2 regions of the Spiractinospora alimapuensis genome follow, and region 1 is predicted to be linked to the other one. Evidence: predicted binding sites of a transcription regulator. Region 1 holds the regulator's gene; the other holds the start of a gene.
The links. Region 1 encodes HspR, which represses chaperone genes until heat shock. Its sites were predicted from a motif close to ANTTGAGTCNNNNNGACTCAANT; they were not measured.

Region 1 (4,440 bases):
GATCAGGAGAGGAGCAGCCTGATGGCGCGACCGGAGCAGGACAACGACACGGACCAGGACGGTCCGGTCATCCGGGACAACCGCCGGATCGACCCCAAGACCTTCCAGGCCCGCAGCGCAGAGGCAGGAGAACCCACGGTGGAGGAGGCCGAGAAGCAGGAGTCCGAGGGCGTGACCCCGGAGTCCGAGCCGTCCGACGCCGAGGCCACGGCAGCGGCGACCGACCAGACGGACGGGGGCGTCGCCGAGGACGTCGAGGGCGTTCGGCAGCAGCTCGCGGAACGGACCGCCGACCTACAGCGGGTACAGGCGGAGTACGCCAACTACCGCAAGCGGGTCGACCGGGACCGGGCCGCGACCCGCGACCAGGCCCTGATCCAGGTGCTCGGGGAACTCCTTCCCGTCCTGGACGACATCGGTCGCGCTCGGGACCACGACGAGCTCACCGGCGGCTTCAGGTCCGTCGGTGAGTCCCTGGAGGCCCTCGTCACCAAGTTCGGCTTGGAGAAGTACGGAGAACAGGGCGACACGTTCGACCCGACCGTGCACGAGGCGCTCACCATGGTCCCCACGCCCGGGCTGAGCACGCCGACGGTGATCGAGGTATTCCAGCCCGGTTACCGCGTCGAGGAGCGGGTGGTGCGTCCGGCCCGCGTCGTCGTCGGCGGGCCCGCGGACGAACCAGAGGAGGCCGCCGAGTCGGCGGCCGCGCCGCCGGAGGACAATGAGTCCGCGACGGCCGAGGAGTCGGATGGCGCCGGGGACGCCACCGAAGCGAGTCGAGAGTAATGCGGAGTTCTCGTGCCCGGGGGCGACCCCGGGCACGAGAATCTCGGCCGGGTGGCAACGACGTAGCGGACGAGCGGGAGAAGGCTAGGCGCCGATGAGCACGAAGGACTACCTGGAGAAGGACTACTACAAGGTCCTCGGGGTCTCGAAGACGGCGACGCAGGACGAGATCAAGCAGTCCTACCGCAAGCTGGCGCGCAAGTACCACCCGGACGCGAACAAGGGCGACGAGTCGGCCGAGGACCGCTTCAAGGAGATCTCCGAGGCCTACAACGTCCTCTCCGACACCGACCGGCGCAAGGAGTACGACGACGCCCGGTCGATGTTCGGCGGGTCCTACCGTCCGGGGGGTGGCGGCGGGACCGGCGACTTCAACGTCGGGGACCTCTTCGGCCAGGCAGGACAGGCCGGTGGAGAACGCCTGAGCGACCTGTTCGGGGGCCTGTTCGGCAACCGTGGCCGCGGCGGTCCGACCACGACCCAGGCCCGACGCGGGGCCGACGTGGAGACCGAGACGACGCTGACCTTCCAGGAGGCCGCGTCGGGCATCACCCGTTCGTTCCGGTTGACCAGCGAGTCCGCCTGTGCCCACTGCAACGGGACCGGCGCCAAGACCGGGACGACACCGCGTGTGTGCCCCAACTGCGAGGGCACCGGGCACGCGAGCCGCAACCTCGGTGGTTTCTCCCTGTCCGAACCCTGCCCGGAGTGCAAGGGGCGCGGCCTCGTCGTCGACGACCCATGCCCCTTCTGCAGCGGCAGCGGCCGGGGGCAGAGCACCCGTACGATCCAGGCGCGCATCCCCGCGGGGGTGAGCGACGGGCAGCGCATCAGAATCAAGGGCAAAGGAGCGCCGGGAGAACGGGGGGGACCGGCCGGAGACCTCTACGTGGTGGTGCATGTGCAGCAGCACAAACTGTTCGGCAAGTCAGGCGAGAACCTCACCGTCACCATCCCGGTCTCCTTCCCGGAGGCCGCGCTCGGTGCCGACGTTCGGGTCCCCACCCTGAACGGCTTCCCGGTCACCGTGAAGATCCCACCGGGCACGCCCAACGGGCGGACGTTCCGGGTCCGCGGCAAGGGGGCGCCGCGACGGGACGGAACCATCAGCGACCTGCTGGTGACCGTGGAGGTGTCGGTCCCCAAGACCCTGAACCCCACGGCCCGTGAGGCCCTGGAGAAGTACCAGGCCGCCACATCCGACCAGGATCCACGCAGCGGTCTCGAGGCTCGCGCGAAGGGGGCCTAGAACATGAACGACAGACGGTTCGACGACGACACTCCGCTGTACGTCATCTCGGTGGCGGCGGAGATCTCCGGTCTGCACCCGCAGACGTTGCGCCAGTACGACCGTCTCGGTCTCGTCTCCCCCGGCCGTTCCTCCGGCCGGGGCCGGCGCTACTCCATGCGCGACATCCAGCTCCTGCGCGAAGTACAGCGCCTCTCGCAGGAGCACGGCATCAACCTCGCCGGCATCAAGCGGATCCTCGAGCTCGAGCGTGAGGTCGCGGAACTGCGGCAGCACGTGTTCCACATGCGCAACGAGCTGCAGGCGGCACGTAACGCCGTGGCGCGCCGCGGCGTGGGACAGACCCGACCGGGGGCCGAGATCCTGCCGGTCCGCCACGCGCGCGTCACGATCTTCGAGTCGGGCGAACCCCCCAGGTAGCCGACCGCCGCACACCGTCGTGTGAACCGGATCGACCCGAGGGGACGGGAAGTATGGACCTGAAGTACACCCGCAAGAGCCAAGAGGCCCTCTCCGGCGCGATGCGTCGCGCCACGACCGACGGCACGCCCAACGTGGAGCCCGTCCACCTGTTGGACGCGCTCGTGCAGCAGTCCGACGGCATCACCCGTCCCCTGCTGCAGGCGGTGGGAGCGAGCCCCAACACGGTGCAACAACGCACCGAGCAGGCGATCGACGCTCTGCCCAAGGTCAGCGGCGCCAGCGTCAACGCGCCGCAGAGCTCGCGGGAGCTCATCACCGTCATCAACACGGCCTCGCAGCGCGCCAAGCAGCTCGAGGACGAGTTCATCTCCACCGAGCACCTGCTCGTCGGACTCGCCTCCGACGGCGGGGAGGCCGCCCGAATCCTGCGCGAGGTCGGAGCCACCCCGGACGCCCTGCTGGAGGCGTTCGAGCAGGTGCGGGGCAACGCTCGGGTCACGTCGGAGAACCCGGAGGACACCTACCAGTCCCTGGAGAAGTTCGGCGTCGACCTGACCGAGATGGCGCGCGGCGGCAAACTCGACCCGGTCATCGGCCGCGACACCGAGATCCGGCGCGTCATCCAGGTCCTCTCCCGCCGCACCAAGAACAACCCGGTCCTCATCGGCGACCCCGGCGTGGGCAAGACCTCCGTGGTGGAGGGGCTCGCACAGCGCATCGTGGACGGCGACGTGCCCGAGTCCCTGCGCAACAAGCGGCTGGTGTCCCTGGACCTCTCGGCGATGGTCGCCGGCGCCAAGTACCGCGGCGAGTTCGAGGAGCGCCTGAAGTCGGTCCTGAACGAGATCAAGGAGTCGGAGGGGCAGGTCGTCACCTTCATCGACGAACTGCACACCATGGTCGGCGCGGGTGCTTCCGAGGGCGCCATGGACGCCGGCAACATGCTCAAGCCCATGCTCGCGCGGGGCGAACTCCGCATGGTCGGCGCCACCACGCTCGACGAGTACCGCGAACGCATCGAGAAGGACCCGGCGCTGGAACGGCGCTTCCAGCAGGTGCTCGTGGACGAGCCCTCCGCCGCGGACACCATCGCCATCCTGCGCGGGCTGAAGGGCCGGTACGAAGCGCACCACAAGGTGCAGATCGCCGACTCCGCGCTGGTGGCGGCGGCGACGCTCTCCGACCGGTACATCACCGCCCGCTTCCTCCCCGACAAGGCCATCGACCTCGTCGACGAGGCCGCGTCCCGCCTGCGCATGGAGATCGACTCCCGACCCGTGGAGATCGACGAACTCCAGCGCTCCGTGGACCGGATGAGGATGGAGGAGATGGCCCTGGCGAAGGAGTCCGACGAGGCGAGCCAGGACCGGCTCCGACGCCTCCAGGACGAGCTCGCCAACACCCAGGAACGCCTGGACGCGCTCAACGCCCGATGGGAGGCGGAGAAGGCGGGCCTGAACCAGGTCGGAGAACTGAAAGAACGCCTGGACGAACTCCGCAGCCAGGCCGACCGGGCCGAACGCGACAACGACCTCGAGACCGCGTCCCGGCTCCAGTACGGCGCCATCCCCGACCTCGAGAAGCAGCTCGCCGAGGCGTCCTCCGCCGAGGAGGAGGCCGAACAGAACGACGACCTCATGGTGAAGGAGGAGGTCGGCGCCGACGACGTCGCGGAGGTCGTGTCGTCCTGGACCGGCATCCCCGTCGGGCGGCTCATGGAGGGCGAGACCTCCAAGCTCCTGCGGATGGAGGACGAGCTCGGCAAGCGGCTGATCGGCCAGTCCGCCGCCGTGCGCGCCGTCTCCGACGCGGTGCGTCGCGCCCGGGCCGGCATCTCCGACCCGGACCGGCCCACCGGCTCCTTCCTCTTCCTCGGTCCGACCGGGGTGGGTAAGACCGAGCTCGCCAAGGCGCTGGCGGAGTTCCTGTTCGACGACGAACGGGCCATCGTCCGGATCGACATGAGCGAGTACTCCGAG
Region 2 (4,440 bases), 1.4 Mb from region 1:
TCCTGGACGGGGACGACACGTACGAGCCGGGGGCACTCGCCGCGATCAACCGACGCCTCGAACTGGGAGAGTTTCCGGATCTGCTGGTGTTCGACCATGTGCGGTCCTACTGGACGGGTCGGGTCGCCGCCAGCGTGTTCCAGGAGCTGCTCCGGTCCACCGACGAGTCGACGTTCTCCCTCGACGAACGGCCAGAAATGGTGGAGATTTTCCATATCGCTTGCAATAAGGCGTACAAGACGGAGTTTCTGCGTCGTATCGAGTTGCGTTTCGAGCCCGGAATTTATGAGGACGTTTACTTCTCCTATGCCGCGATGGTCGCCGCCAAGAAGATCATGTGTCTTCCGCGTCCCTGCCTCAACTATCGGCAGCGCCGTGAAGGGGCCATCACGGCGTCGGCGGGTAAGAAGCACTTCGACATCTTCGACCAATACCGGAAACTGTTCGCCTTCGTCGACCGCGCGGGGGTGTCCGAAGAGGTGCGCGGGAAACTCCACCGAAAGATGGTCGAGCACTTCACCTTCTGTCTGATCCGTTCCAACCGGATTCCCCGGGCCCATCGGCGTGAGTACCTCAGGGACGCGGCGGCGTGTATCGCGGAGCTGGCACCCGCCGACGGGGAGACGACGGAGCGGACGCCAGGACGCACCAATCGGGCCATCGAGCGGGGAAGCCACCTGAGCCTCACCGGGCTGCGCGTCGGCCGTGACAGCGTCCGACAGGCGCGTGCCGCGAGCCGGTGGGTCCGACGAGCCTCGAGTCGCGTCGCCCGCGGCGTGACTTACTCCGTCCAGCGTGCCCGCCCCCTGGACGACCAACTCGCGGTGTTCGCCTCCTACTGGTACCGGCCACCGTCCTGTAACCCCGCCGCGATCTACGACGCCATGCGCGAACTGGCCCCCGACATGCGCGGGGTCTGGGTGGTGCGCGACGGCGACGCGGACATGGTGCCGTCGGGCGTGGATTGGGTGACGGTCGGCTCGCGGGGCTACGCCGAAGTGATGGCTCGCGCGAAGTTCCTGGTCAATAACGTGAACTTCGCGAACCGTATCGTCAAGCGACCCGGTCAGGTACACATCCAGACCCACCACGGCACCCCGTTGAAGTACATGGGGCTGGACCAACAGGAGTTCCCGGCGGCGGCCGCGGGGACGAGCTTCCACAGTCTGCTCCGGCGCGTCGACCGTTGGGACTACAGCCTGGTGTCCAACGACCACTCCGCAGAGACCTGGGGGCGGGTCTACCCCGGCAGCTACCAGAACGTCGCCTCGGGCTACCCGCGCAACGACGTCTACTACACCAGCACCGCCGAGGACGTGGCGGAGATCCGTGCGCGGCTGGGCCTGCCGTCCGACCGCTTCGTCCTGTTGTACGCGCCGACGATGCGGGACTACCGAAGGGGCTACGTACCGCTGCTGGACCTGGAGCGGGTGGCCCGGGCGATCGGCCCGGACCATCTCCTGCTCGTTCGGACGCACTACTCCTACGGCCCGCAACAACTCATCACCGAACTGGAGGAGCGGGGTCTGGTCCGCGACGTGTCGAGCCACCCGCGCGTCGAGGAGCTGTGCCTGGCCGCCGACGGGCTGATCACTGACTACTCGTCGGTGATGTTCGACTACGCCAACCTCGACCGCCCGATCATCGGATACGTGCCCGACTGGGACGTCTACGCCGGATCGCGGGGTGTCTACGTCGACATCACGTCCGGCGCCCCCGGGGCAGAGCCCCGGAACCGTGGTGCGTACCGAGGACCGACTCATCGACGTCGTGCGGTCGGGGGCGTGGCGGGACCACCGCGCCGCGGAACTCCGCGCGGCGTTCCGGCAGCGCTTCTGTACCTACGACGACGGGTACGCCGCGCGGTGGTGCGTGGCCTGCTTCTGGGCGAGGAGCTCCCGCCGTCTATCCCCATTGACCAGCGCAGTCCGGCACCAAGCGTCATGCCGGTCGTGACGTTCGACGGGGTTCTTCGCGAAAGCGCCACGGCGTAGGCGCAGCGGCCACGTAATCCCGTCCGTGTGGGTGATCGCTGTGGGCGAACACGGATCGGGGAACAATCTTGGACTCTTGTTTATTGAGCTTAAGTGACTCAACTAGGAGGAGTTCATGACTGCTACCCAGGTGACCCTGCCGGTCCTTCCGCTTGACGACGATGTCGTCCTGCCCGGCATGGTGGTGCCGGTCGACATCTCCGACTCCGATGTCCGGGCCGCCATCGAGGCGGCTCAGGCCGGCGCCGAGACCGCGGACAAGCCGCGTGTGCTCATCGTGCCGAGAATCGACGGGTCCTACGCTCCGGTCGGCGCGGTGGCGCTGGTCGAACAGGTCGGCCGCACTCCCAAGGGCGAGCCCGCCGCGGTCCTTCGCGGAACCGCGCGCGCCCGCGTCGGTGCCGGAACGACCGGACCCGGTGCCGCGCTGTGGGTCAATGCGACGACCTACGAGGACGAGCCGGGCAGTGTTCCCGGAAAGCTGGCGGAACTGGCACGCGAGTTCAAGACGGTGTTCTCCACGTACCTGCAGAAGCGCGGGGCGTGGCAGATCCTGGACTCGGTCCAACAGCTCGACGACCCCGCGGCCCTGGCCGACCGGGCGGGCTACGCGCCGTTCCTCAGCACACAGCACAAGCTCGAACTGCTCGAGAGCCGGGACCTCGCGGACCGTCTCACCCACCTGATCGAGTGGACCCGCGAGTACGTCGCCGAGCTGGACGTCACCGAGAAGATCAACTCCGACGTTCAGGACGGCGTCGACAAGCAGCAACGTGAGTTCCTCCTGCGTAAGCAGATGGAGGCCATCCGCAAGGAGCTCAACGAGCTGGACGGCAAGCCGGGCTCCGAGGAGGACGACTACCGCGAGCGGGTCGAGGCCGCGAACCTGCCCGAACACGTCCACAAGGCCGCGCTGGACGAGGTGGACAAGCTGGAGCGGTCCGGGGACTCCTCTCCGGAGGCCGGGTGGATCCGCACCTGGCTGGACACCATCCTCGACATGCCGTGGAACGAGCGCACCGAGGACACCTACGAGATCACCGGAGCGCGGGAGATCCTGGACGCCGACCACGCCGGCCTGGATGATGTGAAGGAACGCATCGTCGAGTACCTGGCCGTGCGCAAGCGGCGTGAGGAGCGCGGGCTGGGCATCGTCGAAGGGCGTCGCAGCGGTGCCGTCCTCGCGCTCGTCGGTCCACCCGGCGTCGGCAAGACGTCCCTCGGCGAATCGGTCGCCCGAGCGATGGGCCGGAGCTTCACCCGCGTCGCGCTGGGAGGCGTCCGGGACGAGGCGGAGATCCGCGGCCACCGGCGGACGTACGTCGGTGCACTGCCCGGCCGGATCGTGCGCGCGATCCGTGAGGCCGGTTCGATGAACCCCGTCGTGCTCCTCGACGAGGTCGACAAGGTGGGCTCGGACTTCCGGGGCGACCCGACGGCGGCCCTGCTGGAGGTGCTCGACCCGGCGCAGAACCACACCTTCCGGGACCACTACCTGGAGGTCGACCTCGACCTGTCCGACGTCGTGTTCCTCGCCACCGCCAACGTGCTCGAGGCCATCCCCGAGCCGTTGCTGGACCGGATGGAAGTGGTGCGGCTCGACGGGTACACCGAGGACGAGAAGGTGACCATCGCCCGCGACCACCTGCTGCCACGGCAACTGGAACGCGCGGGGCTCGACGACGGTGAGGCACGGCTCTCCGACGAGGCACTCCGTGTCCTCGCTGGTGAGTACACCCGCGAGGCGGGCGTCCGCAACCTGGAGCGGTCCATCTCCCGGGTGCTGCGCAAGATCGCCGCGTCGGTCGCGGTGGGGGACACCGAGCTCCCCGTGGCGGTCGACACCGGGGACCTTCGCGGGTACCTTGGGCGGCCCAAGCACACACCTGAATCAGCGGATCGGACGTCCGTTCCGGGTGTCGCGACCGGGCTCGCGGTCACGGGTGCGGGCGGAGACGTCCTGTTCGTCGAGGCGTCGCTGGCCGACGCCGAGTCCGGTGCTGGCGGGTTGACGCTCACGGGGCAACTCGGCGACGTCATGCAGGAGTCGGCGCGGATCGCGCTGTCCTACCTGCGGTCCCGCGGCGCTGAACTGGAACTGCCCGTGGGTGACCTCAAGGACCGCAGTATCCACCTGCACGTTCCCGCTGGTGCGGTGCCCAAGGACGGTCCCAGCGCCGGTATCACGATGACCACGGCGTTGGCGTCGCTTCTCAGCGGGCGCGCCGCACGATCCGACGTCGCGATGACGGGCGAGGTCTCGCTCACCGGCCGGGTGCTCCCGATCGGTGGAGTGAAGCAGAAGCTGCTAGCGGCGCATCGCGCGGGTATAACAACAGTGTTGATCCCGGCACGCAACGAGCCGGACCTGGATGATGTCCCTGAGGACATTTTGTCCCAGCTCACCGTGCACGCCGTGAGCGACGTGCGGGAGGTCCTGGAGCTG

Region 2: lon (endopeptidase La) is a predicted target of HspR. The motif match lies at 2,076-2,098, and genes of this name have one in related genera.

What each region holds. Positions count from the first base shown of each region.
Region 1 is NZ_CP072467.1:3,654,461-3,658,900, reverse strand. It holds gene dnaK (molecular chaperone DnaK) at 1-2, shown strand, start outside; gene grpE (nucleotide exchange factor GrpE) at 22-789, shown strand; gene dnaJ (molecular chaperone DnaJ) at 884-2,038, shown strand; gene J4H86_RS16970 (heat shock protein transcriptional repressor HspR) at 2,042-2,458, shown strand; gene clpB (ATP-dependent chaperone ClpB) at 2,512-4,440, shown strand, end outside.
Region 2 is NZ_CP072467.1:2,211,734-2,216,173, reverse strand. It holds gene J4H86_RS10075 (bifunctional glycosyltransferase/CDP-glycerol:glycerophosphate glycerophosphotransferase) at 1-1,994, shown strand, start outside; gene lon (endopeptidase La) at 2,110-4,440, shown strand, end outside.